3 regions of the Microbacterium sp. LS_15 genome follow, and region 2 is predicted to be linked to each of the others. Evidence: predicted binding sites of a transcription regulator. Region 2 holds the regulator's gene; each other region holds the start of a gene.

The links. The regulator HrcA, encoded in region 2, represses chaperone genes, less so after heat shock. The targets are predictions, from matches to a motif close to TTNGCACTCGNNNNNNNCGAGTGCNAA.
Region 1: groES (co-chaperone GroES) is a predicted target of HrcA. The motif match lies at 2,815-2,841, and genes of this name have one in related genera.
Region 3: groL (chaperonin GroEL) is a predicted target of HrcA. The motif match lies at 1,677-1,703, and genes of this name have one in related genera.

Annotation. Positions count from the first base shown of each region.
Region 1 is NZ_JAVAYD010000005.1:165,466-175,142, forward strand. It holds gene RAC69_RS09065 (hypothetical protein) at 1-321, shown strand, start outside; gene RAC69_RS09070 (hypothetical protein) at 308-1,564, shown strand; gene RAC69_RS09075 (SAM-dependent methyltransferase) at 1,565-2,770, opposite strand; gene groES (co-chaperone GroES) at 2,929-3,225, shown strand; gene rarD (EamA family transporter RarD) at 3,370-4,359, shown strand; gene RAC69_RS09090 (ABC transporter substrate-binding protein) at 4,463-5,722, shown strand; gene RAC69_RS09095 (ABC transporter ATP-binding protein) at 5,909-6,679, opposite strand; gene RAC69_RS09100 (ABC transporter ATP-binding protein) at 6,676-7,686, opposite strand; gene RAC69_RS09105 (branched-chain amino acid ABC transporter permease) at 7,676-8,653, opposite strand; gene RAC69_RS09110 (branched-chain amino acid ABC transporter permease) at 8,656-9,677, opposite strand, start outside.
Region 2 is NZ_JAVAYD010000001.1:597,847-607,523, reverse strand. It holds gene RAC69_RS02975 (ABC transporter permease) at 1-200, opposite strand, end outside; gene RAC69_RS02970 (ABC transporter permease) at 202-1,185, opposite strand; gene lepA (translation elongation factor 4) at 1,424-3,277, shown strand; gene RAC69_RS02960 (DUF1990 family protein) at 3,278-3,778, shown strand; gene RAC69_RS02955 (DUF1990 family protein) at 3,789-4,439, shown strand; gene hemW (radical SAM family heme chaperone HemW) at 4,439-5,656, shown strand; gene hrcA (heat-inducible transcriptional repressor HrcA) at 5,774-6,805, shown strand; gene dnaJ (molecular chaperone DnaJ) at 6,841-7,956, shown strand; gene RAC69_RS02935 (16S rRNA (uracil(1498)-N(3))-methyltransferase) at 7,970-8,698, shown strand; gene RAC69_RS02930 (HIT domain-containing protein) at 8,743-9,090, shown strand; gene RAC69_RS02925 (PhoH family protein) at 9,149-9,677, shown strand, end outside.
Region 3 is NZ_JAVAYD010000003.1:246,309-255,985, reverse strand. It holds gene groL (chaperonin GroEL) at 21-1,640, opposite strand; gene RAC69_RS07110 (LytR C-terminal domain-containing protein) at 1,752-2,327, opposite strand; gene RAC69_RS07105 (DUF3263 domain-containing protein) at 2,397-2,654, opposite strand; gene RAC69_RS07100 (DUF2332 domain-containing protein) at 2,664-3,656, opposite strand; gene msrB (peptide-methionine (R)-S-oxide reductase MsrB) at 3,727-4,131, shown strand; gene RAC69_RS07090 (nitroreductase family protein) at 4,128-4,694, shown strand; gene RAC69_RS07085 (DMT family transporter) at 4,695-5,633, opposite strand; gene RAC69_RS07080 (SOS response-associated peptidase family protein) at 5,703-6,329, shown strand; gene RAC69_RS07075 (ABC transporter ATP-binding protein) at 6,453-7,364, shown strand; gene RAC69_RS07070 (ABC transporter permease) at 7,361-8,170, shown strand; gene RAC69_RS07065 (sensor histidine kinase) at 8,196-9,461, shown strand; gene RAC69_RS07060 (response regulator) at 9,458-9,677, shown strand, end outside.

The sequences.
Region 1 (9,677 bases), on a different contig from region 2:
CCGGTCGAGGCGGAGATCGCCGTGCGGCTCGGCGACTCCGGATTCGATGAGCGCTCCCTCACGGTGGTCGGGTACGACGGCGAGGTTCCCGTCTGGTTCGCCACGGAGAAGAACACCCAGCGCGCCTGCCTGATCTACGACGGGTCGCAGCCCGATCCGCTTCAGGCGTGCGTGGACGGGCTCTGGAGCGCACCGGAGGGACTCGCGCTGGTGCTGGACCGCGTCGCGGACGACGGATCCACGACCAGATACGAGTACCACCTCGGCATGGGCCGCCAGTACCTCACGATCTCGAAAGGCGCCGACGATGCGTCCGGATGACGAGTCGGAGCGGCGAGCCCTTCTCGCGCGGGCCTACCGCCGCGGAGGCGGGCTGACGGATGCCGATGCGCGGCGACTGGCCGAGCTGGAGTCGCTGCGGAAAGCCGCGCTCGCACCCGAGAGTCCTCGCTCTCAGACGACGCCCGACCCCGAGACCGCCGGCTCCGGCACGCGCGCCTCGGAACCGAGCGCCTCAGACACCGGCGAATCCGAGACGCCCGGCTCCGGCACGCGCGCCCCCGAGACGACATCTGCCGCGCGCGACACCCGGGACTCCGCGGGCGACATCCCCAGTCCCTCCTCGAACCGCCCCGAGGAGTCGCGCGGAACGGATGCCCCCGTGCTCTCGGGTCTCGGCGCGGCTGTGCGCTCCCATGCGAAGGCGGCGGTCGCGGCATCCGCTGCACTGCTTCTCATCGGGGTGGCCGCAGGGTGGGCCCTGTTCGGTGCCAGGGGTGCGGAGTCGGCGCTCACCGCGGGACAGCAGGAGCGACGCCTCGAGCTGCAGGCCGAGGGGAAGTACGACGACGGCTCCGTACGCCTCGTCACCGAGGACGACGATGCGGTCGTCTGGTACGCGACCCGCGACGGCGCCGACGAGACGTGCGTGGTCCTCGACGTCGGAGAGGCCTCTGCGGAGCAGTGCCGGCCGACCGACGGCGTCGACGACATGGCGCTGAGCGTGTCGCTGTCGGTACCCGTCGACGATCCCGACGATCCCGCGGACGCGTACGGCGCGTCGGTGTCGGCGGTGCTCGCCCGTGCCACCACGGGCGAGCCGCTGGCGTGGGTGCAGCGGTGGCGGCCGCAGGACTCGATGCTCGACCAGTTCGACGGCCAGGACCGCGAGCGTGCGGAAGAGCTCGTCGACCAGGGGTACCTCCCCGGCCTGTCGGTCGTGGGGTACTTCCACGACCGGCCGGTCTGGATCGCCGAGAAGCCCGCCGACGGCACGCAGAGCGGCGGGATGCTGCGCTGCATGATCGTCGACGCCGCTGATGAGGCCGGCGCGTGTCAGGCGTCGCAGGACAGCGCCGCCGACATCCGGGTGCTGAGCGTCGAGACGGCCGCCGACGGCACCACCGAGACGTGGTCGCTGCACGTGCGGTTCACGAACTGGATGAATCCGTATCTGACCATCGAGCAGGGGGTGCCCGCCGACGCGGAGGGCGTGTCGATCGAGCTCGGCGGCGAGTACGGGGATCCGATCCTCGTCGAGATCCCCGCGGAGGGGGACGGCTGACTACTCCGCAAGGGGTACGCGGTCGGCGAGGATCGCGCGGCGGTGGTCGCCGATGCGCGTGAGGATCAGCGTCGCCGAGGCGTCTCCGCGCAGCGTGAGCTTCTTGCGGAAGGCGGCCGGGTCGACGTCCATGCCGCGCTTCTTGATCTCGACGGTGCCGATGCCGTGCGCGCGGAGGACGGCGCTGATCGCCTTGGGATTCGCGGGCATCGTCTCGCGCACCCGGAACGACTGCACGAACGGGCTGGTCAGGGCGGCGTCGGAGGTCAGGTAGGCGATGCGCTGATCGAGCATCCCGGCCTCGAGGCTCCGCGCGACGTCGCCGATCAGGCGGGCGCGGATGACGGCGCCGTCCGGCTCGTGCAGGAACGCGCCGAGCTCGCGTTCGGGGGCGTCCTCGGCATCCGCTCCGGCGGTCAGCTCGCGCGAGCGCTCGCCGCGGATGACGAGCGCGGCGCGGCGCACGCTCTCGCGAGCGAGGGCGCCGGTCCAGAGCACGAGCTCCACCACGCTGCCGTCGGCGCTGACCCACTGCGCCTCGGCGTCGGCGGGCAGCGCGTCGCGGTCGTGGCCGGGGCCGAGCTTGATGCCGGTGGGGCGCTCGGCCGCGACCGCGAACGCCCAGTCGAGCGAGGGCGAGTAGTCGTCGGCGGTCACCCGCCTGGTCTCGCTGTGGCCGGAGGTGCGCCGGGCGGGATCCATCCAGACGGCGAGTCCGTCGGCCGCCTGCGGCAGGTTCGCCTCCGCTGTTCCGTGCTGCACGCGCGCGGACTCGCCGAAGGGGGCGAGATTGTAGGCGGCGATCGCGGCGGTGACCTCGTCGGCGTCCACGGCCTGGACGTCGAGGCCCGCGCCGGCGAACGCGAGCGCGTCGCCGCCGATGCCGCAGCCGAGGTCGGCCACGGACGTCATCGCCGCGCGACGCAGTCGCTGCGCGTGCCGCGCGGCGACGCCGAGGCGCGTCGCCTGCTCCAGCCCGGCGCGCGTGAACAGCATCCGGTCGGCGAAGTCGCCGAACTTGGCGTGCGCCTTGGCGCGCAGCCGCGCCTGGCCGACGACGGCCGAGACGAGATCGGGGGAGTGGCCGGCCGCCCGCAGGCGCGAGACCGTCCGCGCGACGTCGGCCGCCTGGTCGACGTCGCCCAGATCGTCGAGGAGCCCGAGCCCTTCCGGGGTGAGCAGTGCACGCAACTCCGACATCTCCACGCCCTCAGCTTAGGCGGGCGACCGACACGGGCAGGCGGCCGTCGCTGGCACTCGCATTGCATGAGTGCCAGCCGACCGCCTACACTTGCAGTTAGCACTCTCGGGTTGAGAGTGCGAACAAGTCTTTCGTGTCAGCGTCAAGAAAGAAGAGGTAGACCGTGTCGGTTTCCATCAAGCCGCTCGAGGACCGCATCGTCATCAAGCAGGTCGAGGCCGAGCAGACCACCGCGAGTGGCCTGGTCATCCCCGACACCGCCAAGGAGAAGCCCCAGGAGGGCGAGGTCGTGGCGGTCGGCCCCGGCCGCATCGACGACAACGGCAACCGCGTTCCGCTCGACGTCGCCGTCGGCGACCGCGTGCTCTACAGCAAGTACGGCGGCACCGAGGTGAAGTTCGGCGCAGACGAGTTCCTCGTCCTGTCGGCTCGCGACGTCCTCGCGGTCGTCGTCCGCTGAGACAGCGTCTCTCGGAAGGGCCCGGATGCATCATGCATCCGGGCTCTTCCTGCATTCGGCCACAGCGCGTCCGAATCCTGCCATTCTCGTAGGGCGGTCGAGCACCGAGCAGGCGGCCCGCTCGGCCGGGACTAGGGTTGTGCGGTGACCTCGACGACCACCGCCCCGCGATCCAGCCAGACGGCGGGGATCGCGTTCGCAGGCGGCGCGTATCTCCTCTGGGGAGTGCTGCCGCTGTACTTCCTGCTGCTGGCACCGACCGGTCCGTGGGAGGTCGTCGCCTGGCGGGTACTGCTGTCGCTCGTCTTCTGCGTGATCCTGCTGACGGTGACGCGCGGGTGGCAGGCGTTCGGAGTGATCCTGCGTCAGCCTCGACTGCTCGGCTGGACGGCGCTCGCCGGACTCCTGATCTACGTCAACTGGCAGGTGTTCCTCATCGGCACGCTGTCTGACAATGTCATCGAGACGAGCCTCGGCTACTTCATCAACCCGATCACGACGGTCCTGCTCGGGGTGTTCGTGCTGAAGGAGCGCATCCGACGCCTGCAGTGGACCGCGATCGGCATCGCGGCGGTCGCGGTCGTCGCGATCATCGTCTTGTACGGCCACTTCCCCTGGATCGCGCTCTCGCTCACCGCCTCCTTCGGGCTGTACGGCCTCATCAAGAAGAAGATCGGGCCGGCCGTGGATGCCGTGAGCGGCCTCACCCTCGAGTCTTTCTGGCTGATCCCGATCGCCGTCGTGCAGCTCGTCGTCGTCGCGACGACGCCGGAGGGGCTCTCCTTCGGCCAGAACGGAGCCTGGCACGCCGTCCTTCTCGCGTTCGCCGGAGTCGCGACCGCCGTGCCGCTGTTGCTGTTCGCCGCGGGAGCTCGGCGCATCGACCTCGCGGTGATCGGCATGATCCAGTTCATCACCCCGGTGATGCAGTTCCTCATCGGCGCCGTCGTGCTGGGCGAGCCGATGCCCATCGAACGCTGGATCGGATTCGTGCTCGTCTGGGTCGCGATCACGGTGTTCGTGATCGACCTGCTGCTGGCCGCACGGCGCGGACGCCGCACGGCCGTCGGGCCGGTCCGAGACCGCCAGACCGGCCCCGCTGTCCGCCGCGGAAGCGCGCGAGCGGATCGTTAACGCACCGAAACACTACCGACCCCTCCCGGAAGCGTTCTGCACCTAATGTGTAGATCATCCGACCGTGGTCCACAGTCCACGGCCAGTCACGCAAGGGAGCATCATGACCGTATTCACGCGCTCGCGCAGCGCCAAGATCATCGCAGGGGTCGCGCTCGTCAGCGCCTCGGCGCTGGTCATCTCGGGCTGCAGCAGCTCGCCGTCGGAGGAGTCCTCGGGCGGCGGCGACAAGCCGGCACAGGACCTCACCCTCAAGCTCGGCTCGCTGCTGCCGCAGACCGGATCGCTCGCGTTCCTCGGTCCGCCCATGGAGTCGGGCGTCGGCCTGGCCGTGAAGGAGATCAACGACGCAGACGCCGGCATCACGATCGACCTCACCGCCGAGGACGAGGGCGACACCGACACCAAGGCGTACGAGACCTCGATCACCAAGCTCCAGAGCGCGGGTGTCTCCGCGATCGTCGGCGCCGCGGCCTCGGGCGTCTCGAAGCTCATCCTCGACGGAAACGTCAGCGCCGGCATCCTGCAGATCTCGGCCTCGAACACGTCGCCCGACTTCACCACGTGGGACGACGACGGCCTCTACTTCCGCACCGCCCCGAGTGACCTGCTCCAGGGTGAGGTCCTCGGCAACCTGATCGCCGAGGACGGTGCGAAGTCGCTGGGCATCATCTACCAGAACGACGCGTACGGCACCGGCCTCGACGCCGCGATCAAGGAGACGTTCGAGGGCACAGGTGGCGAGGTCGTCGCCGAGGCGTCCTTCAACGTCGGCGACGCGCAGTTCGACGCGCAGGTCGAGACGATCAAGGCCCAGAACCCCGACGCCGTCGCGATCGTGTCGTTCGACCAGTTCAAGACGATCGCGCCGCTGCTGGTGAACGCCGGAATCTCCGCCGACAAGTTCTACATGGTCGACGGCAACCTCTCCGACTACGGCGACGAGATCCCGGTCTCGCTCGAGGGCGCTCAGGGCACCAAGGCCGGTCCCGCACTCGAGGACGACTTCACCGACCGCCTCCAGACGTACTGGACCGGTGAGGGCAACTCCGAGGTGAAGGACTTCACCTACGCGGCAGAGGCCTACGACGCCGTCGTGCTCGTGGCTCTCGCCTCGCTCGCGGCCGGTTCCACCGAGGGCGCGGACATCGCGGCCAAGATGCAGGAGATCTCGGGCGGCTCTGGCGACGGTGAGAAGTGCACCACGTTCGCGGACTGCGCCAAGATCATCAACGACGGCGGCACGGCCGACTACGACGGCTACTCCGGCGAGGTCACGTTCGACGAGAACGGCGACCCGCAGGGCGCCACGATCGGCATCTACAAGTACAACGCCGAGAACACCATCGAGCGCACCAACTGATCACGCCAGCGCCCGCTGACTGATCGCGCGAAGGCCCCGGATGAAGCATCCGGGGCCTTCGTCATGCGTGTCGTGGGGTGGGGCGGCGTTTCGCTCCGCTCGCTCGCTCGACGACCAGGGAACGGGACGCGCACGCACGAGAGAGGGGCGGATGCCGCAACATCCGCCCCTCTCGTCTCTGAGCCGTCAGGCGGCGTCCGTGCCCAGGGTGCCGAGGTACAGGCCGATCACCTTCGGGTCGTTCAGCAGGTCGCGTCCGGTGCCCTCGTACGCGTCGCGGCCCTGGTCGAGCACGTAGCCGCGGTCGCAGATCTGCAGGCAGCGGCGGGCGTTCTGCTCGACCATGATGGTCGTGACGCCTGCCTTGTTGATGTCGGAGACGCGGATGAACGCGTCGTCCTGACGTACGGGGGAGAGGCCGGCCGACGGCTCGTCGAGCAGCAGCACCGACGGGTCCATCATGAGCGCGCGTGACATCGCGACCATCTGGCGCTCACCGCCGGACAGCGATCCGGCTCGCTGCTTGAGGCGCTTGCCGAGTTCGGCGAAGATGCCCGTGACGAACTCCAGCCGCTCGGTGTAGGCCTTGGGGTTCTGGTAGAGCCCCATCTGCAGGTTCTCCTCGATCGACAGCGAGGGGAAGACGTTGTTCGTCTGCGGTACGAACGCCACACCGCGTCTGACGAGCTTGTCGGCCTTGAGGCCGACGATGCTCTCGCCCTTCACGGTGATGTCGCCGTCTCGCACGTTCACGAGCCCGAAGATCGCCTTGAGCAGCGTCGACTTCCCGGCGCCGTTCGGCCCGATGATGCCGATCAGCTCCCCCTGCCTGGCGACGAGGTTCGCGCCGTTGAGGATGTTCACGCCGGGCAGGTAGCCCGCGTGCACGTCCTTCAGCTCGACGACCACGTCATCGTGCGCCGGGGCCTTCCCGTTCACGGATGCCGCATCGCTCATGCGCGTCCCTCCTCTGCCTCTTCGGCGGCCAGTTCCGCATCGGCCTCCGCCTCGATCTGTTCCCGCAGCTTCACGGCGGCGGTGTCGGCCAGTACCGGGATGCGGCCGGTCACGGCGCCGAGATCGACGTCCTGATGCGCACCGAGGTACGCGTCGACGACAGCCGGATCCTCCATGACCTCCTCGGGCGGCCCCTCGGCGACGACGCGTCCCTCCGCCATCACGACCACCCAGTCGGCGATGTGCCGCACCATGTGCATGTCGTGCTCGACGAACAGCACGGTCATGCCCTGTTCCTTGAGGTCGAGGATGTGATCGAGCAGCGACTGCGTGAGCGCCGGGTTCACGCCGGCCATCGGCTCGTCGAGCATCACCAGCGTCGGGTCGCTCATGAGCGCCCTGGCCATCTCGAGGAGCTTGCGCTGACCGCCCGAGAGCGCTGCCGCGAAGTCCTTCTCCTTGGCGTCGAGCTTGAAGCGCGTGAGCAGCTCGCGCGCCTTGAGCTCGATCTCCTGGTCCTGCTTGCGCCACAGGAACGGGAAGAGGCTCGACCAGAAGCCCTCGCCGCGCTGGCCCGGGGCGCCGAGCTTCATGTTCTCGAGCACCGTGAGCAGCGACAGCGACTTCGTGAGCTGGAACGTGCGCACCTGGCCCATGCGGGCGACCTTGAACGACGGCACGCCGGACAGGTTCTTGCCGTCGAACGACCACGATCCGCTGTTGGGCTTGTCGAACCCGCAGAGCAGGTTGAACAGCGTCGTCTTGCCGGCGCCGTTCGGGCCGATCAGCGCGGTGATGGCTCCGCGCGGGACCTCCAGGTGATCGACGTCGACCGCGGTGAGGCCGCCGAAGCGGCGCTGCACGGCATCCACCACGAGGATGGGGTCGACCTTGGCGACGCCGGGGGCGGCCGGGCCCTTGGTGAGGCCGGTCGTCTTCGGACGTCGGACGCTTCCCGTCGCGGGGGCCGATTCGGCGCCGGCGTCGGGGGTCAGTTCATTTGACAAAGGTCATCTCCCTCTTGTCTCCGAGGATGCCCTGCGGGCGGAAGATCACGAGCAGCATGAGGGCGATGCCGACGAAGATGAACACCAGCGTCGACGCCTGGCTGTCGGACATGGGCAGGAGGTCCGCCTTGGCCATGGCCGGGAGCAGGTTCGCGAGGAAGGCGAACACGACCCAGAACAGGATGGCGCCCAGCGTCGGCCCGAAGACCGTCGCGGCACCGCCGAGCAGGAGCACCGTCCACAGGAAGAAGGTGAGCGAGGTCGTGTAGCTGCCCGGCACCACGGCGGAGGGGAGGACGAACACGATGCCGCCCGCCGCGCCGATGATGCCGCCGACCACCAGGGCCTGCATCTTGTAGGCGAACACGTTCTTGCCGAGCGACCGCACGGCGTCCTCGTCCTCGCGGATGCCCTTGAGCACGCGGCCCCATGGGCTGCGCATGAGCGCCCAGACGACGAGCACGGCGAGAGCCAGCACGATCACGCCGAACACGCGGTTCCACAGGTCGTTCGCCGTGTAGGTCCACGGTCCGAAGCCGTACGTTCCGGTGGGGAAGGGGTTCGCGTCGCGGAACCCGCCGTTGTATTGGGCGAGGCCGTCGGCCGAGTTGGTGAACTCGTCGAACAGCTGCGTCGTGAACAGCAGACGCACGATCTCACCCGCCGCGATGGTCGCGATGGCGAGGTAGTCGGCTCTCAGTCGCAGCGTCGGGATGCCGAGGAGCACCGCGAACAGCGCTCCGCCGCCGAGCCCGATGAGCATTCCGACCCACCACGGGAGGCCGAAGGAGAGCACGGAGATCGCGTAGCCGTAGCCGCCGACCGCCATGAACGCCGCCATGCCGAAGTTCAGCAGACCGGCGTAGCCGAAGTGCACCGCGAGGCCGGTCGCCGCGAGCGCGTATGCGATCGTGACCGGGCTGAACAGGTAGACAGCGGTGTTGGAGAAGATGCTTCCGAAGTCCATCGTCAACCCAACCTTTCCTTGCGTCCGAGCAGACCCTGCGGCCTCACCAGGAGGATGACGATGAGGACGACCAGCGCGCTGGCGTACTTGAGGTCCGACGGGATCCACAGGGTCGAGACCTCGACCGCGATCCCGACGATGAGCGATCCGACGAGGGCGCCGAAGGCGGTGCCGAGACCGCCGAGTGTGATGGCGGCGAAGATGAGCAGCAGCATCTGCATGCCCATGTCCCACTTCACGCCGGGGCGGAAGTACGCCCAGAGGATGCCGGAGATCGCCGCGAGCACGCCCGCGAGGATCCACACGATGCGGATCACGCGGTCGACGTCGATTCCGGATGCCGCGGCGAGCTGCGGGTTGTCTGAGATGGCGCGAGTGGCCTTGCCGATGCGGGTGCGGGTGAGGAACCACGCGACCCCGAGGATCACCACGATGCTCACCGACATGGCGATCATGTCGATGTACGACAGCGAGATCGGCCCGAACTGGATCGGCGTGGGGCTCGCACCGGGCAGCTGCCGCGTGCCGCCGCCGATGAAGTACTGGAAGACGTAGCGGAGGGCGAGCGAGAGTCCGATGCTGACGATCATGAGCTGCACGACGCCGAGTCCGCGTCGTCGCAGCGGACGCCACAGCCCGGCATCCATCGCCCAGCCGAAGAGACCTCCTCCGATCACCGCCGCCGCGATGCCGAGCCACAGCGGCAGGTGCCAGAAGCTCGTGGTGACCAGGGCGACCAGGCCGCCCCACGTGACCATCTCGGCGTGCGCGAAGTTCGACAGGCGGGTGGTGCCGTAGATCAGGGCCGCACCCATTGACGCGAGTGCGAGCAGGAGGCCGAAGTTGAGCCCGCCGACGAGGCGGGAGAGGAGCTGGTCGATGAAGGTGACGGTGACCCGCTGCCCCTCGCCGAGGAAGAGGTTCGTGATCTTCGTGCCGGTGAGGCCGAACTCGACTTCGAACGACGCGGTCGTGCCGGCGATGGGCTGCGTGCCCTCCGGCAGCTGGGCCGCGTCGACGATCA
Region 2 (9,677 bases):
TATCGCGCGACCAGCGGGCCGATGATCGAGAAGAGTACCAGCGCGATGAAGATGAAGACGCCGAAGACGGCCGGCTTGTTGCGCATGAAGCGCCGGTAGTACAGCCCGAACACCGACATGCGCTTGCGCTGCACGACCTCGGGTGCCGGGGTCTCGGCCTCAGCGGTGTGGAGAGTGGGGTCGATCATTTCGGTGCTCATGTCAGCTCACTCTCACTCTCGGGTCGAGAACGACGACGGCTATGTCGGCGAGGATGGCGCCGATGGCCGTGAGGACGGCGCCGAACGCGGCGATCGCCACGACGCCGTGGACGTCGTTCTTGCCGATGGTGTCGACGAAGTACTTGCCCATCCCGTTCCAACCGAAGATCGTCTCGGTCAGGATCGCACCCGTGAACACGGTCGGGATGGTGAACGCCAGCTGCGTCGCGACGGGGATCAGCGACGGGCGCAGCGCGTGCTTCCGGATCGCCTGCTGCTTCGTGAGCCCCTTAGCCCTGGCGGTCCGCACGTAGTCGGCCTTGATGTTGTCGAGCAGCAGTGACCGCTGCAGCAGGTGGTAGTTGGCGTAGCCGGTGATCACGAGCGCGATGGTCGGCAGTGTCAGGTGCTGCAGCTTGTCGATGATGTAGGGGAAGAACCCGTCCACGTCCTTGCCGCCGGCGCCGGTCACGTAGAAGACCCGCACGCCTAGGGCCTCGTTGAACGAGATGGCGAGCAGCACGATGCCGAGCGCCGCGACCACGATCGGGATGTTCATGGTGACGATCGAGGTGGCCTGACCGATGCGGTCCGCGACCTTGTACTGACGCGATGCGGTGTAGACGCCCAGCGCGATTCCCAGGACCGCTCCGAGGATGGTCGCGCCGATCACGAGCTCACCGGAGATCCACATGCGGTACGCGATCTGGTCGTTGACCGACTGGCCGACCGGGCTCTGACCCCAGTCCCATCGCAGGATGATCCCGGTGAACCAGTCCCACCAGCGCTGGACGAGGGGCACGGTGTCGCTGAGCCCGAGGGGCTCGAGCATCCGCGTCACTTCCTCGGGGGAGAGGGGAGGGCGGCGACCGACGTAATTGCTCCGCGGATCGAGGAACGACCACGCGAGGAAATAGGTGACGTTGGTCGCAACCACGATCATCAGCAGCCAGCCGAGTGAGCGGCGCACGAGATACTTGATCAAGGTGTTGATTCTTTCTCTTTTACAGACGCGCGCGGGATCTGCCGACGCAACGCTGAGCCGGAGGACAGTCAATCACCATCTGCCGATCTGCGCGACACGACACCTGCACTCGAGTGTGACGGAGTCTCGTCACTCACGGAATCCGGTTTCAGGGTCGGCTCCCGGGCAACCTCGGCAGAATATCATCGGATCCGGCGAATCGAGCATCGACAGCGCGTCACCGTAGAATCGTCAGGACATGTCACCACGCGCCCTCTCACCGCTTCAGCCTGCCGCGACGCCTGCGACGCAGATCCGCAACTTCTGCATCATCGCGCACATCGACCACGGCAAGTCGACCCTCGCCGACCGCATGCTCCAGATCACCGGAGTGGTCTCCGACCGCGACATGCGGGCACAGTACCTCGACCGGATGGACATCGAGCGCGAGCGCGGCATCACCATCAAGAGCCAGGCGGTGCGGATGCCGTGGGAGCTCGACGGTCAGACCTTCGCCCTCAACATGATCGACACGCCAGGGCACGTCGATTTCACCTACGAGGTCTCTCGCTCGCTGGCGGCCTGCGAGGGCGCGATCCTGCTCGTCGACGCGGCTCAGGGCATCGAGGCCCAGACGCTCGCGAACCTCTACCTGGCTCTCGAGAACGACCTGCACATCATCCCCGTGCTGAACAAGATCGACCTTCCGGCGGCTGATCCCGACAAGTACGCCAAGGAGCTCGCGTCGCTCATCGGAGGCAAGCCCGAGGACGTGCTTCGCGTGTCGGGCAAGACCGGCGTGGGAGTCGAGGACCTGCTCGACCGTCTGGTCCAGGAGATCCCGGCGCCCGTCGGCGACGCCGAGGCGCCGGCACGCGCGATGATCTTCGACTCCGTCTACGACGCCTACCGCGGCGTCGTCACCTACGTGCGCATGGTCGACGGCAGCCTCTCGCCGCGCGAGCGTATCCAGATGATGTCGACGGGCGCGAACCACGAGGCGCTCGAGGTCGGTGTGTCGAGCCCCGAGCCCACCCCCACCAAGGGACTGGGCGTCGGAGAGGTGGGCTACCTCATCACCGGTGTGAAGGACGTGCGCCAGTCCAAGGTCGGCGACACGATCACGAACGCCCGCAGGCCGGCATCCGAGGCCCTCGCCGGGTACACCGATCCCAAGCCGATGGTGTTCTCGGGCATCTACCCGATCGACGGCAGCGACTATGCGGAGCTCCGCGAGGCGCTCGACAAGCTGAAGCTCTCCGACGCCTCTCTGCAGTACGAGCCCGAGACATCGGTCGCGCTGGGCTTCGGCTTCCGCTGCGGCTTCCTCGGCCTGCTGCACCTCGAGATCATCACCGAGCGGCTCGCCCGGGAGTTCGGGCTCGACCTCATCACGACGGCGCCGAGCGTGATCTACGAGGTGCTGACGTCGGACACGGGGGAGACCGTCACGGTCACGAACCCCAGCGAGTACCCCGACGGGCGCATCGGCTCGGTGTCCGAGCCCATGGTCAACACGGCCATCCTGCTCCCGAAGGACTACGTCGGCACCGTCATGGAGCTGTGCCAGTCACGCCGAGGCACGCTCCTCGGGATGGAGTACTTCTCGGAGGAGCGCGTCGAGCTGCGGTACACCATGCCGCTCGGTGAGATCGTCTTCGACTTCTTCGACCAGTTGAAGTCGAAGACTCAGGGCTACGCATCGCTCGACTACGAGCCGGCGGGGCAGCAGGAGGCCGACCTCGTGAAGGTCGACATCCTCCTGCAGGGCGACAAGGTCGACGCCTTCAGCTCGATCGTGCACCGCGACAAGGCCTACGCCTACGGCACGCTCATGACAGAGCGCCTGCGGAAGCTCATCCCTCGGCAGAACTTCGAGGTGCCGATCCAGGCGGCGATCGGTGCGCGGATCATCGCCCGCGAGACCATCCGCGCGCTCCGGAAGGACGTGCTCGCCAAGTGCTACGGCGGTGACATCAGCCGGAAGCGCAAGCTCCTCGAGAAGCAGAAGGAGGGCAAGAAGCGCATGAAGATGGTGGGCCGTGTCGAGGTTCCGCAGGAGGCGTTCATCGCCGCGCTCTCCGGCGACGTCGAGGGCAAGGACAAGAAGTAGGTGGCGCTGCCGCGGTACGAGCGCGGTCTCACCAGGCATCCGCTCGGCGATGTGCCTCGCGGACTGCGCGGTGCCGAGCGGTCAGTCCCCGTTCCCGAATACGCGAGGGATGCCGTCGCCGCACTCATCACGTCATGGGAGTTCAAGCGGCGGGCGGGGTTCGACACTCCCGTGGAGGAGCCGCGGGCCGGGAGCGAGGGAACCCTCGCGAAGCGCGTGCTCGGCGTCCGCTTCGCCGAGCCGATCCGGGTCGTCTGGGCCGACGCGCACGGGTTCGGGTACGAGACGAGGCCCGGCCACCCGATCTACGGCGAGGAGTCCTTCGTCCTCGACGGCGGGGTCTTCACCGCGCGGTCGGTCTCGCGGCCGTCCACCCCGTTCTGGTGGATGCTGACGCCGGCGCTGCGAGTCATGCAGCGCTCCGTGTTCGACCGCTACATCCGCACCGTCGAGACAGCGATCCACGAAGCCCGGAGGCACCGTCCAGGCGACCCCGGGTAGGCTGGTCGGCATGCGGCGCGGGACTTTCCGAGACGACACGGTTGACTATGCGGCTGTGGGTGCGACCCATGCGCCCGATCTGATGCAGTATCCGCCGGAGCGCAGCATCCCCGCCGAGAACTCGTGGCGCATCGGCAGCGGTGAGGAACGGTTCCAGACAGCCGGTGAGGCGCTCCTGTCGTGGACGGCGCAGCGCGCGTCCGGACTCAGCATCGAAGACGTGCGACCTGCCCCGGGGCCGGCGTACGCGGGTGTCAGCTTCGACGCCGAGGGCACTCCGATCGCTCCGAGCAAGAACGAGGTCGAGCAGCGGTTCGACGCGGAGGGCACGCCCTTCGTCGGTCCTGGCATGACCCTGCGCCTGCGCGGACGCGTGGCGAACATGCACGCCGACGCGGAACTGCGCGTCATCTCGGTCACCGAGGAGAAGCGCCGCATCGGCTTCGTGCTCGGCACGGTCGGCGGCTCGGTCGTGCGCGGCGAGGAGTCGTTCGACATCGACTGGCGTGACGACGACGAGGTGTGGTTCACCGTCCGCGCGTTCGACGCGCCGAACTCGCTGCTCTACCGCCTGGTCCCGGCGCTCGTGAAGCGGCGCCGCCGCGAGCTGTTCGCCCGCTACCTGCGGGCCATCTCGCCGCTGTACGCGACCCCCGTCTGATGGCCGGTCCCCTTCCCCTCGGAGATCCCGCCCCCGCTGACGGACGCCTTCCCGCCGACCTGCCGATCGACACTGCCGTGCCCTTCTCGGCGTACCTCCACATCCCGTTCTGCAGCGTGCGGTGCGGCTACTGCGACTTCAACACCTACACGTCCAGCGAACTGCGCGGTGCCAGGCAGGAGGACTACGCCTCGACGCTGATCGGCGAGATCGCGCTCGCGCAGCGCGTGCTGTCCGACGCCGACGCGCTGCGGCCGATGGACACCGTCTTCTTCGGCGGCGGAACGCCCACCCTGCTCCCCGCCGGAGATCTGGCGCGCATGCTCGGGGCAGCGACCTCCGCCTTCGGACTCGCCGACGGTGCCGAGGTGACCGTCGAGGCGAATCCCGACACCGTCACCCCCGAGGTCGCGCGCACGCTCGCGGAGGCCGGGGTGACGAGGCTCTCTGTCGGGATGCAGTCGGCCGTGCCGCACGTGCTCGCCGCTCTCGACCGCACCCACCGACCCGCGAACGTGCGCACCGCGGTGGCGGCGGCAAAGGACGCCGGGCTCGCGGTGAGCGTCGACCTGATCTACGGTGCCCCGGGGGAGTCGCTCGGCGACTGGGAGGCCTCTCTCGATGCCGCGCTCGAACTCGAGTCCGACCACATCTCGGCCTACGCGCTGATCATCGAGGACGGCACGAAGCTCGCGCGGCAGATCCGCCGCGGCGAGGTCCCGATGCCCGACGACGACCTGCAGGCCGACATGTACGAGCTCGCCGACCGGCGCCTCGTCGAGGCCGGCTTCGACTGGTACGAGGTGAGCAACTGGGCGCGGACCCCCGAGCAGCGATCTCGGCACAACCTCGCCTACTGGCGGGGGAGTGACTGGTGGGGCTTCGGTCCCGGAGCCCACAGCCACGTCGCCGGCCTTCGGTGGTGGAACGTGAAGCACCCCGCGGCGTACGCTCAGCGACTCGCGGCCTCCGAGTCCCCGGCGGCGGGAACCGAGCGCCCCGACGCGAGGTCGAGGATGCTGGAGCGCGTCCTGCTGCTCAGCCGCATCCGCGAGGGCATCGCCGTGGACGAGCTGCATGCCGACAAGCGTGCGCGCGTCGCCGGCCTCATCGCGGACGGACTCGTCGATCCCGTCGCGGCCGTGCGCGGCCGTGTGCAGCTCACGCTCCGAGGACGACTGCTCGCCGACGCCGTCGTGCGTGAGCTCACCGACTGATCCGGGTCGTCGACGACCATCGCGATCCGTTCATCGCGGCTCGGTTCAGCGCGCGGAGGCGCACGGCGAGTAGAATTGGCACTCGTAACCGGTGAGTGCCAGACGAGGGGAGTCGCGATGGTCAGTGAAAGAGGCCTGCAGGTTCTCCGTGCGATTGTCCAGGACTATGTCGAGACGCACGAGCCGGTCGGCAGCCGATCCATCGTCGACCGCTACTCGTTCGGCGTCTCGGCCGCCACGATCCGCAACGACATGGCTCTGCTCGAAGACGAGGAGCTCATCGCGGCGCCGCACACCTCCTCCGGTCGCGTCCCGACCGACAAGGGCTACCGCGTCTTCGTCGACCACCTCGCGCAGCTGCGTCCTCTCTCGGGTGCACAGCGCACCGCGATCGAGTCGTTCCTGACCGACCCCGCCGACCTCGACGACCTGATGGCCCGCACCGTGCGGGTGCTCACGCAGCTCACGGGTCAGGTGGCCCTGGCGCAGTACCCCTCGTTCGCGCGGGCCCAGCTCACGCACATCGAGCTCGTCGGCCTGGCGCCGAACCGGCTCCTCGTGGTGCTCGTCACGGATGCGGGCGGCGTCTCGCAGCGCATCGCCCTGCTGCCGGCCGACGTCGACGAATCCGACATGGCCCTTCTGCGGGCGCGGCTGTCGGCGCTCCTGACGGGGCGCGCGGTCAGCGATGCCGCAGAGCGACTGCAAGGGCTGCTCGCCGGTGAGGAGCACGCGAAGGATGCCGTGCTCCGCGCCCTCGCGACAGTGATCGTCGAGGAGCTGGGCACGTTCCGGCAGGAGCGGCTCGTGATGGCCGGCGCCGCGACGCTCGCGAGGCGGGAACAGGACTTCCGCGGCAGCATCCATCCTCTCCTGGAGGCGATCGAGGAGCAGGTGACGCTCATCCGTCTGATGAGCGAGATGGAAGCGGATGCGCAGGGACTCTCCGCGAGCATCGGCACCGAGAACGCGTCGTTCGGCCTCGACGAGGCCTCGATCGTCGCGAGCAACTACGCGGCGCGCAGCGGCACCGCTCGCGTCGGCGTGATGGGGCCGACGCGCATGGACTATCCGAGCAATCTCGCGGCAGCGCGGGCGGTCGCCCGCTACCTGTCGCGACTGCTCGACGAGGACGAGGCCGCCCGCTGACGCGGACGACCAGGACAACACGCAGAAGGGCCATTGTGGCGGACCACTACGAGGTACTCGGCGTCTCGCGCGACGCATCGACCGACGAGATCAAGAAGGCGTACCGGCGCCTCGCGCGCCAGCTGCACCCGGACGTGAACCCGGGTGAGGAGGCGGCGGAGAAGTTCAAACTCGTCACGCACGCCTACGACGTGCTCAGCGATGACGAGTCACGTCGTCGGTACGACATGGGCGGAGGTGACGGCGCCGCGGGCAACTTCGGGGGCTTCGGCGGTTTCGGCGACATCTTTGAGACGTTCTTCGGCGCGGCGCAGGGCGGTGGACGAGGCGCCCGTCCTCGCTCCCGCCGAGAACGGGGCCAGGACGCGCTCGTGCGGGTGACGCTCGATCTCGGCGACGTCGTGTTCGGGGCCCACCGCGACATCGAGGTCGACACGGCCGTGCTCTGCGAGACCTGCAAGGGATCGTGCTGCCAGGAGGGCACCTCGCCCGTCACGTGCGACATCTGCGGCGGCACCGGCCACGTGCAGCGCCAGGTGCGCAGCCTGCTGGGCAACGTCGTGACCTCGCAGCCGTGCGGAACCTGCGAGGGATACGGCACGACCATCCCGTACCCGTGCGGCACCTGCGGCGGCCAGGGGCGCGTGCGCTCCCGCCGCACCGTGTCTCTCGACATCCCGGCGGGTGTCGAGACGGGTCTGCGCCTGCAGCTCCCCGGTTCGGGCGAGGTCGGCAAGGCCGGCGGCCCGAACGGCGACCTTTACGTCGAGGTGACGGTGAACCCGCATCCGGCCTTCAGCCGCGACGGAGACGACCTGCTCGCCACGCTCGAGGTGGCGATGACCGACGCCATCCTCGGTGCCGAGACGACGATCCAGGGTCTGGACGGCGCGGTCGACCTCGAGATCCGTCCCGGCGTGCAGTCGGGCGATGTCCTGACGATCAAGGGGCGGGGTATCACGCCGCTGCGCGGCAGCCAGCGCGGAGACCTCCGCGTCGGCGTGCAGGTGCTGACTCCGACGAAGATCGACTCGGCGCAGCGCGCGCTCATCGAGGACTTCGCCAAGAAGACCAAGGCGCCGGCTCCGCAGCTCGCCCAGTTCCAGCAGGGACTCTTCTCGAAGCTGCGCGACCGCTTCCGCTCGCACTGACCGGGAGAACGCGATGGCACTGCACTTCCTCGTCGAATCCTCGTCGGATGCCGCGGTCGGCGACCTCGTGGCGCTCACCGGCGCAGAGGCCAAGCACGCGGCCGTGGTCCGGAGACTGCGGGTCGGCGAGCAGGTGACGGTCGGCGACGGTCGCGGAGTATGGCTCACGGGGGAGGCCGAGCAGGTGTCGCCGTCCCTGGTCGAGGTGCGCGTGAGCGCGCGTCGGGTGACCGAAGCCCCGAGCCCCAGGCTCGTGCTCGTGCAGGCCCTCGCGAAAGGCGACCGCGACGAGCTCGCCGTGCAGGCGGCGTGCGAGCTGGGGGTCGACGAGATCGTCCCGTGGCAGGCCGGGCGCAGCGTGTCGCGCTGGGAAGGACCGAAGGCGGTGAAGGGTCGGGAGCGCTGGGCGACGATCGTGCGCGAGGCCGCGAAGCAGGCGCATCGCGCGTGGGTGCCCGAGGTCGTGCCGCCCGAGACCACCGAGGACCTCGCCCGCCGCGCGGCAACCCAGCGGGTGGTGCTGCTCGACCCGACCGCCCCGACGCGTCTCTCGGCGCTGGAGCCGGACGGCCGCGACCTCGTGCTCGTCGTGGGACCGGAGGGCGGCATCTCCGGTGACGAGATCGCCACGCTCGAGGCGGCCGGCGCGGAGCGCGCGCTGCTCGGCGACACGGTGCTGCGCACGTCGACCGCCGGCCCCGCGGCGATCGCCGTGCTGTCGGTTGCCCTCGGTCGGTGGTGATCGTCCTCCGGCCGCACGTCGGCCCCGGTCAGTAGACTGGCAGTATGTCCGAGCCCTCGATCTTCACGCGCATCCTCAACGGCGACATCCCTGGTGAGATCCTGCTCGACACCGGGCGGGTCTTCGCGATCCGCGACATCGACCCGCAGGCGCCGCTGCACCTCCTCGTCATCCCCAAGACCGAGGAGTATCGCGACGTCACCGAACTGGCCGCCGGCGACCCAGTGCTCCTCGCCGAGATGGTCGCCGCGGCGAAGCAGCTCGCCGACGAGCACGCGAACGGCGAGTACCGCCTGATCTTCAACAACGGCGCGAGCGCCGCCCAATCCGTCTTCCACGTGCACGCCCATGTGCTCGGCAACATCGAGGAGAACAAGCTCGTTGGCTTCTGACGACGACAACACCACCGACCGCACCGTCACCGAGCGGATCTACGCCGACGGCGTCGCCATGGTGCAGCTGCTCGGTCCGCAGGACCGTCTGCTCCGCATGCTCGAGAAGGAGCACCGCGACGTGCAGGTCCTCGTGCGCGGCAACGAGATCACCCTGACCGGTGCTCCGGATGCCGTGGCCGGCGCGAAGAACCTCGTCGAGGAGTTGATGACCATGACCAAGGCGGGGCACGATCTCGCTCCCGGCGACGTGGAGAGCTCCGCGCGCATGCTGCGGGTCGACGGGGGCCCGCGACCGAGCGAGGTCCTCGGAGAGGCGATCCTGTCGACACGCGGCAAGGTCATCCGCCCCAAGACGCTCGGCCAGAAGGAGTACGTCGACGCGATCGACGAGAACACCATCGTGTTCGGCATCGGCCCGGCCGGAACAGGAAAGACCTACCTCGCGATGGCGAAGGCCGTGCAGGCGCTGCAGCGCAAAGAGGTCACGCGCATCATCCTGACGCGTCCCGCCGTCGAGGCGGGGGAGCGGCTCGGCTTCCTTCCCGGCACGCTGACCGACAAGATCGATCCGTACCTGCGTCCGC
Region 3 (9,677 bases), on a different contig from region 2:
TCTCTTTCAGTGCGTCCGGATCAGAAGTCCATGCCACCCGTCGGGTCGCCGGCCGGAGCCGAGACCTTCTCGGGCTTGTCGGCCACGACGGCCTCGGTCGTCAGGAACAGACCGGCGATCGACGCTGCGTTCTGCAGAGCCGAGCGGGTCACCTTGGCCGGGTCGATGATGCCCTGTGCGAACATGTCGCCGTACTCGCCGGTCGCGGCGTTGAGGCCCTGACCTGCAGGGAGCTCGGAGACCTTGTTCGCGACGACACCGGGCTCGAGACCGGCGTTCAGCGCGATCTGCTTGAGCGGAGCCTCGATCGCGACGCGGACGATGTTCGCGCCGGTCGCCTCGTCGCCCGAGAGCGTGAGAGCGTCGAGGGCCTTGGTACCCGACTGGATGAGAGCGACGCCACCGCCGGGGACGATGCCCTCTTCGACGGCTGCCTTCGCGTTGCGGACGGCGTCCTCGATGCGGTGCTTGCGCTCCTTGAGCTCGACCTCGGTCGCGGCACCCGCCTTGATGACGGCGACGCCACCGGCGAGCTTCGCGAGGCGCTCCTGCAGCTTCTCACGGTCGTAGTCGCTGTCGGTGTTCTCGATCTCACGACGGATCTGCGTGACGCGACCCTCGATCTGGTCGGCCTCGCCGGCACCCTCGACGATCGTGGTCTCGTCCTTGGTGACGATGACCTTGCGCGCACGGCCGAGCAGGTCGAGCGTGGCGTTCTCGAGCTTCAGGCCCACCTCTTCGGTGATGACCTGGCCGCCCGTGAGGATCGCGATGTCCTGCAGCTGGGCCTTGCGGCGGTCGCCGAAGCCGGGAGCCTTGACGGCGACCGACTTGAAGATGCCCTTGAGCTTGTTGAGCACGAGGGTCGCGAGAGCCTCGCCCTCGACGTCCTCGGCGATGATGACGAGCTCCTTGCCGTCCTGGATCACCTTGTCGACGATGGGCAGAAGGTCCTTGATGTTCGAGATCTTCTGGTTCGCGATGAGGATGTACGGGTCCTCGAAGACCGCCTCCTGGCGCTCCGGGTCCGTGACGAAGTACGGGTTCAGGTAGCCCTTGTCGAAGCGCATGCCCTCGGTGAGCTCGAGCTCGGTGCCGAAGGTCTGCGACTCCTCGACCGTGACGACGCCTTCCTTGCCGACCTTGTCGATCGCCTCGGCGATGAGCTCGCCGATGGCAGGGTCAGCGGCCGAGATCGATGCGGTCGCGGCGATCTGCTCCTTGGAGTCGATCTCCTTCGCGCTGGCGAGCAGCTCCTCGGTGATGGCCGCGACGGCCTTCTCGATGCCGCGCTTGAGCGAGATGGGGTCGGAACCGGCTGCGACGTTGCGCAGGCCCTCGCGGACGAGCGCCTGGGCGAGGACGGTCGCGGTGGTGGTACCGTCACCGGCGACGTCGTCGGTCTTCTTGGCGACCTCCTTGACGAGCTCCGCGCCGATCTTCTCGTACGGGTCGTCCAGCTCGATCTCCTTGGCGATCGACACACCGTCGTTCGTGATCGTGGGGGCGCCCCACTTCTTCTCGAGCACGACGTTGCGACCGCGCGGGCCGAGCGTCACCTTGACGGCGTCGGCGAGGATGTTGAGGCCGCGCTCGAGGCCGCGACGGGCCTCCTCATCGAAAGCGATGATCTTTGCCATGAGTTTTGTCGTCCCTCCTGGACGTAGACGTTGGGTTTAGCACTCAGAGTGAGAGAGTGCTAACGCCATTCTGGCACTCGACCCCATCGAGTGCAAGCCGCTGCGGAGGGACTACGGAGCCGGGGTCTCGGTCGCCGCCGGCGGGTTGGACGACCGGTCGAGACCGATCACCACCGTGAGCTGCTTCTGGTCCGTGTCGTTCATGTCGGCGTAGAAGTCGCTCTGCTGCACGTCGGCTCCGCCGATGACGCCCGCAAGGCCGATCGCGGCGAGCTCGTCCTCGTCCGCAACGTAGTAGACGGTCGTCGTGGAGAAATCCTGGCTCGTGCTGTCGCTCGCGAACACCACGTCCGCCGACCACCCTGTGTTGATGAGGGTGTCGCGCATCTGGTCGTCGAGGCCCTCGTCGGCCGTCGCGTTGAGGATGAGCACCGAGTAGGTGGTGTCGACGACCCCCGTCTCCTCGGGGGTCGGGGTGGCGGTCGGGACCGCCTCGGGGAAGAGGCTGATGCGCCCCATGACGACCAGCGACCCGAAGATCCCGCCGATGATGAGCACGAGGGCGGCGACGAAGGACCACAGGAGGACAATCCAGCCGTTCATCCCCGGCGCTTCGGCGCGGTGCGCACCCACGCGTCCTGAGGTGCGGGGGACGTCGTCGAATCGATCGCGGTTCGGCTTAGACACCCCTCGATGCTAACGGCACCGCGCTGCGTAACCGCGTCGGCGGCCGTTCAGCGCGTGGCGCGGTCTGGATCAGCCGACGAATCCGGGGGTGCGCGCCGAGCGCTGGACGGCTCGGCGGTCGCGGATCCGGCGCAGTCGTCCGACCAGCATGGGGTCGAACTCCAGAGCGGCCTCGGAGTCGATCAGCCGCCCGAGGAGCTGGTAGTAGCGAGCCGCGCTCATCCCGAGCTGCGCGCGGATGACCTCTTCCTTGGCGCCCCCGTGCCGGGGCCAGGCGGTCTCGAGGGCGAGGATCAGACGATCCCGTTCCGTGAGCTCTCCGCGCATGCGCTCAGACTACGTCGGCTCGCCTCCGTCGCCCGCGCGCCACTCCCACCATCGTCCGAGCGGATCGGCCGCCGACCGAACCCGGCCGTCGAGGGCGACGACGAAGCCCGGCCACTCCTCGTGCGCGACGGGCGGCTCCCAGACGTCGAGCAGCGCGGGCGGATCGATCGTCACCCAGCGCGCGGGCAGGGCGCGGATGCGGTCGACGAGCGCCGTCCGCGTCGCACGCGGGATGTGCACCAGCACGCCGGGAGTCGTGATCACGAGCGTCGCGTCGGAGGGCGCGGCCCGCACGAGCTCGTCGAGGCGTTCGAGGGCGTCGCCCTGCAGCAGCTCAGGCGGACCGGCGGAGACGATGTCGAGTGCGGCCTCGACACGCTGCTCCCGCCCCTCCTCCCCCGGCCAGACGAGTGAGCGCAGCCAGCGCCGATCGCGGGCGTCGCGGGCGTCGAGCGGCGCCAGGTCGACACCGCCGCGCCACACCACGTGCGGCATCCGGAGCGCGGGCATCTCGCCGTCGACGCGGCTCTCCAGCACCACCGACGACGGTCCGTCGGCGGGGTCGAGTGCCGCCCGCACGCGACCGTCCCCGTCGACGAAGCGGTAGGAGTAGCGGTCGGGGTAGAGGCAGAGTCCGGCGGACGCGCCGATCTCGAGCAGGGCGACCGGCCCGTCGATCTCGGAGAGCACCGGGAGCAGTGCGGCGAGGCGCAGCGGCTCGTTCGTCTGCAGCCGCCGATCGGCGCACTCCGCCACGATCTCGTCGGCGTGGGCCGTCACGAAGCCGCGCCAGGTGTCGAACGGGTCGGTGCCGGCGCCCAGCATCCTGGTGACCGCGAAGACGAGCGGCGGCTGCCGTCGGGTCTCGGGGATCCTCCCGAGGATGTCGGAGAGCTCCGGATCGCCGGCCACCCCTGCTGCCCATTCGGCGTACAGCTCGCTGCGGCCGGGGGCCTCCTGCTCGGCGAAGCGCGCGTATCGCTCCCGCACGGCATCCGTCATATGACCATCATGCCGTGGCGCCGCCACCCCCTGGACACGAGAGAATGGGGGAAGACCCTCAGGAGGACCGATGTCGTACAGCGTGGACAAGACCGAAGACGAGTGGCGCGAAGAGCTGGGTGCCGACCAGTACGCCGTGCTGCGTGAAGCGGCGACCGAGCGCGCCTGGACCGGCGAGCTGCTCGACGAGAGCCGCGCCGGCCTCTACACCTGCGGCGCCTGCGGGGCCGAGCTGTTCAAGAGCGGCACGAAGTTCGACTCCGGATGCGGCTGGCCGAGCTTCTACGAGTCGATCCGTCCCGACGCGGTGCAGCTGATCGAGGACACGAGCCTCGGCATGGTCCGCACCGAGGTGCGCTGCGCGAACTGCGGCTCGCACCTGGGGCACGTGTTCCCCGACGGTTTCGGCACCCCGACCGGCGACCGCTACTGCATGAACTCGATCGCACTGAACTTCACCCCCGACGAGTCGTGAGCGCGCTCGACGCCGTCCGCTCTCGTCAGTCCTGGTCGAAGGTCACCGCCGAGGCGCCCTCCCGCGAGGAGCTGCTGCACCTCGTCGCCGCGGCGGGGCGCGTCGCCGACCATTCCTCGCTGCGCCCCTGGCGTCTCATCGAGATGCGCGGGGACGACCGCGAGGTGCTGGGCGCCGCGATCGCGAAGGCGCAGGGCGACTCCTCTCCGTCGACCAAGCCGCTCCGGGCGCCGCTGCTGATCGCGGTGGTCGCCAGCTACCGGAAGAGCGACAAGGTGCCACGCTGGGAGCAGGAGGCCGTGGCGTCCGGCGTCGCCCACGTGCTGAGCCTGCTGCTCGACGAGGCGGGCTGGGGTGTCATCTGGCGAACCGGGCACTACACCCGCGCCAAGGCCGTCGCGAAGGCGCACGGACTCGACAAGAACGAGGAGCTGCTCGGCTGGCTGTACGTCGGCGGCAAGCCGGTGGGCAAGAAGCCGGGCCGGCGCAAAGCCGTCGAGGCACGCAAGCTCGTCACCCGCATGCCGAAGCCGAAGCCGAAGAAGCGCGACGAGAAGAAGTAGTCAGCGGCGACGACGCGGCAGCGCGACCACCACGGATCCGACGGCCACCACGACCATCCCGACGATCTGCCACAGCGCCGGTCCGGCGGCTGCGGGCCAGATGAGGTCGATCACGACGGATGCCGCGAGCTGACCCAGCACCGACCCGAGACCCATCAGCAGCACGCCCGTGTGCGCGACGATGAAGGCGCCGAGCAGGATGTAGGCGAAGCCGAGGAACCCGCCGAGGTACAGCCAGGGCTCGGCGGGCGGTGCGGCGGGCAGGCCGCGGATGGCGACGCTCACGGCTGCGGCGAGGAGCAGGGCGACCGTGCCCGCGACGAAACTCATGAACGTCGCGATGAGCGGTGACTGCACCCGCTGCGCGAGGCGTCCGTTCGTCGCCGCCTGCCACGCGATGCCGACACCGGCGGCGAAGGGCAGCAGCAGCATCCACAGCGGTGCGGTCGCGAGCACGTCGCCGCTGAGCGAGATGCCCACCGCAGCGAGCGCCAGCGCTCCGCCGAGCACGCGCCCCGGTGTGACAGCGACCACGCCGGCCGGTCCGAAGCCGATCCGATCGAGGACGAGACCGTGGAGAGTCTGCCCCGCCACCACGCCGACCGTGAAGAGCGAGACGCCGAGGACCCCGGCCGTCACCCCCTGCGTCGAGACGGTGAGGGCGCCGCAGGCGCCGCCCAGCAGCATCCAGATCGGGATCGTGCGCTGTCGGATGCCGTCGCGTAGTCGCCGTACGCCTCGACGTGCGGAGGGGATGCAGACGATCACGACGACGAGGGCCGCGAGTCCGACCGAGAACGAGAGGAGTCCGGCGACGATGCCGTTGTCGACCTTGACGCCGAGGACTCCGTTGATGCGTGCCTGCACGGCCGTCATGACGCCGATCGCGACCGCTCCGCCGAGCGCGACGGGGACGGGCAGACGGCGGTCGGGGGTCACCTGTCGACCCTACCCGAGCGCGCGAGACCGGCCCGTGCCGATGTCGGTGGTGCGGCGTACGCTGGCGGCATGTGCGCGAGCTACGGACTTGATCCCCGATTCACCGATGCGGAGCTGCTGACCGCCGCCGACGAGGCCGTGCTCGACGGTCTGCGGGCGTGGGCGGATGAGAACGCCGGCGAGACCGTGCGCCCCACCGGCAAGAACCTCCGCAACCTGAATCCGATCGTGGTGCAGCCCGACGCGGCACCGATCCTCGAGCCCGCATGGTGGGGATTCCTCGTCGGCGGGGAGCCCTCGAAGTTCCCGTCGATCAACACGAGGTCCGAGCGCTTGCAGGACCGCCCCGGCGGTCTGAAGACCCGTGCTCTGGTCCCGGCCACGAGCTGGTACGAGATGAAGAAGCCCGAGCGCGTGTGGCACGAGTTCCTCGTCGACGACGGCGCACTGTTCGGCATGGCGGCGGTGACGCAACGCGGCCGCACCGGGGACGGCACGTGGTTCACCTGCTACTCGATCGTCATGCGTCCTGCGCCGGACGGTCTCGCCGACATCCACGATCGGATGCCGCTCCTCATCCCCGCATCGCTGAGCCACGACTGGCTGATGGCCGAGCCGACGAGAGAGATCATCGACGAGGCGATCGCCGCGTCCGACGAGGTCGCCGCCCGCGTGACGGCCCGTCCACGCGACTGATCGCCTCATCCCGCCGACTGTCGCGGTATCGTCCTCCGGTGCCACAGGTCGGCGGACGGCGATCCCGCTTTCGGTACCACGGGAGGACGCGACCGAGCGACCGCCGGCCGTAGCGTCGGAGGCATGATCACAGCAGAGGGCCTCACGAAGAGGTTCGGAGACAAGACAGCCGTCCAGGACGTGTCGTTCACGGTCAAGCCGGGCACCGTCACCGGATTCCTCGGCCCCAACGGCGCGGGCAAGTCCACGACCATGCGCCTCATCGTGGGCCTCGACCGCCCGACCTCGGGCACCGCGACGGTGGCCGGACAGGAATACCGCAAGCTGCGCGCCCCCCTGACCGAGGTCGGCGTGCTGCTCGACGCGAAGGCCGTGCACACGGGCCGCACCGCCCGCAATCACCTCCGAGCCATGGCGGCGACCCACGGCATCCCCGCCTCTCGCGTGGACGAGGTCATCGAGCTCGCGGGCATCGGTTCGGTCGCCCGCAAGCGCGCGGGGAAGTTCTCGCTCGGCATGGGCCAGCGCCTCGGCATCGCGTCAGCGCTGCTCGGCGACCCGCACACGCTGATCCTGGATGAGCCGGTCAACGGACTCGACCCCGAGGGCGTGCGCTGGGTGCGTCAGTTCGTGCGGCACGCCGCCTCGGAGGGACGCACGGTGCTGCTCTCCAGCCACCTCATGAGCGAGATGGCACAGACGGCCGATCATGTGATCGTGATGGGCCGCGGTCAGGTGCTCGCCGATGCTCCTCTCGACGAGCTCGTCCGCGCCTGGACGCGCAACACGGTGCGGGTGCGCACGCCGCGCGCCGCCGATCTCGCCGCGGCCGTCGGGGGCCCCGATGTCGAGATCGTCAGCACCGCACCCGATCTCCTCGACGTCGTCGGCCTGCCTGCCTCGCGCATCGGCGATCTCGCCGCCGACCGCGGGATCCCTCTCCACGAACTCACACCGACCACCGGGTCGCTCGAAGACGCCTACCTCGCCTTGACCGGCGACGCGGTCGAGTACCGGACCAAGGAGATCTCATGACCGCTCAGGCTTCCGCCCTCACGCGTCAGCGCGTCGATACGGGCCACCGTCTCTCGTTCCTCCGCGAGGTGCGTGGCGAGTGGATCAAGCTCACCACCCTCCGCTCCACGTGGTGGTCGATCGCGATCACGGCCGTCCTCACGGTGGGCATCGCCGCTCTCATCGCTCAGGCGATGAACGCCCCGGGCTTCGCACCCATCCAGGCGGTCGTGATGCCGATCCAGTTCTCCATGCTCCTCGCAGGCATCCTCGGCGCGATCTCCGTGACCGGCGAGTACTCCACCGGCATGATCCGTTCGACACTCACCGCCAACCCCCGCCGCGGGTCGGCGCTGCTCGCGAAGGCCCTCGTCGTCGCCCTGTTCCTGTTCGTCTGCTCGCTGATCGTCTTCTCGGTCGCTGCCGGGGCGGTGTCGCTGATCGTGAGCGCACGTGATCAGAGCATCGACTGGAGCGATCCCGCCGCGTCGATCCTGCCGATCCTGGTCGCGTCGCTGGCGATGGCCGTCTTCGCACTCATCGGCGTCGCCTTCGGTTTCCTCCTCCGCTCGGGCGCCGGCGCGATCGCGGCGACGGTGGGACTCCTGTTCGTCCTCCCGATCGTCGCGACCTTTTTCCTCATGGCGGGCGAGTCGTGGGCGTGGGTCGTCGACGCATCCGAGTACCTGCCGGTCGCTGCGGCACAGAGCGCGATCCTCCCCGAGGGCGCCGCTCTCGACGGCCCGGTCGCATACCTCGCCCTCGGCGCCTGGACGTTCGGCGGGCTCTTCCTCGCCTGGCTCCTGCTGCGCACGCGGGACGCGTGATGGCACGGCCGCGTAGAGTTCCCCGGTGACCAGCACGCGCAGCCGCAGCTCCCTCCGCGAGGAGGAGGAGCTGCGGCTGCCGCGTCCTCCCGGCGTTCTCCGCCGCTTCTGGGCGCGGCATCCCGTCGTCGCCGACGTGCTGATCACCCTCTTCTGCCTCGCCCTCTCCCTCCTCCCCGCGTCACCTTTCGACCGCACTGCTCAGGGCCCGGTCTCCCTCGCGTTCGCGGCCGTGGCTCCGATCGCGATCATCGCCGCCTGCGTCACCCTGCTGTGGCGACGCATCGCGCCGCTCGTCCCGTTCGTCGCCTCCGCCGGTGTCGAGGGGCTCCTCCTCTTCGCCGACCAGCCGGCCGGTACGCCGCTGATGTTCGTCGCGTGCTACTCGCTCGCCGTCTACCGCTCGTCGCGCGCGGCATGGACGGGCCTCGGCATCGCCGTGGCCTCGCTGGTGACGCTGGCGACGCCTCTTGTGCTCACCGGCGTCGTCTCGTTGCAGATCGGACTCAACACCGCCCTCACCGTTCTCGTGCTCGGCCTGATCGGCACCCTCATCGGCGTGAATGTCGGCGGCCGCAAACGGTACATCGCCGCCGTGATCGACCGTTCCCGCCAGCTGCTCGTCGAGCGTGATCAGCAGGCGCAGCTCGCCGCCGCCTCCGAGCGGGCGCGCATCGCGCGGGAGATGCACGACATCGTGTCGCACTCGCTCACCGTGATCGTCGCCCTGTCGGAGGGCGCTGCGGCCACATCCGATCGGGAGCAGGCCGCTGCCGCCTCCTCCGCTGTGGCCGCGACTGCGCGCGACGCCCTCACCGAGATGCGGGCCATGCTGGGTGTGCTCCGCGATGCGGAGGCAACCGCTCCTCTGGCGCCGGTGGCACCGGTGGATCCGCGGGAGACGGTCGCGACCGCGCAACGCGCCGGTTTCCCCGTCACACTCACGGAATCCGGCACGTCCGTCCTCTCCCCCGCTCTCGCGCATGCGGTGGGGCGCATCGTGCAGGAGGGGGTTACCAACGCCATGCGTCACGCGCCGTCGGCGACGTCGATCGCCGCGCGCATCGTCCACAGCCCGGGGAGCGTCATCGTCGAGATCCTCAACGACGGCGCCACCGGAGCGGCCGGCACCTCGGGCTTCGGGCTCCGCGGCCTCGCCGAACGAGCCGCACATGTGCACGGCGCCTTCGTCTCGGAACCCGCCGCGGGGGGGCGATGGAGGCTGCGCGCCGAGCTGCCCGTCGACCACACCCCCGACCCCGTCGCACTCGCCCCGGAGGAGCCGTCATGACCGACCCGATCTCGATCCTGCTCGTCGACGACCAGGAACTCATCCGCCTCGGCTTCCGCATGGTGCTCGAGGCGGAAGCCGACATGGTGGTGGTGGGTGAGGCCGGAGACGGGCATGCCGCGATCGCGCAGACCGCGGCCCTGCATCCGGACCTGGTTCTCATGGACATCCGCATGCCGGGCCTCGACGGGATCGCGGCGACCGAGGCGATCGTGC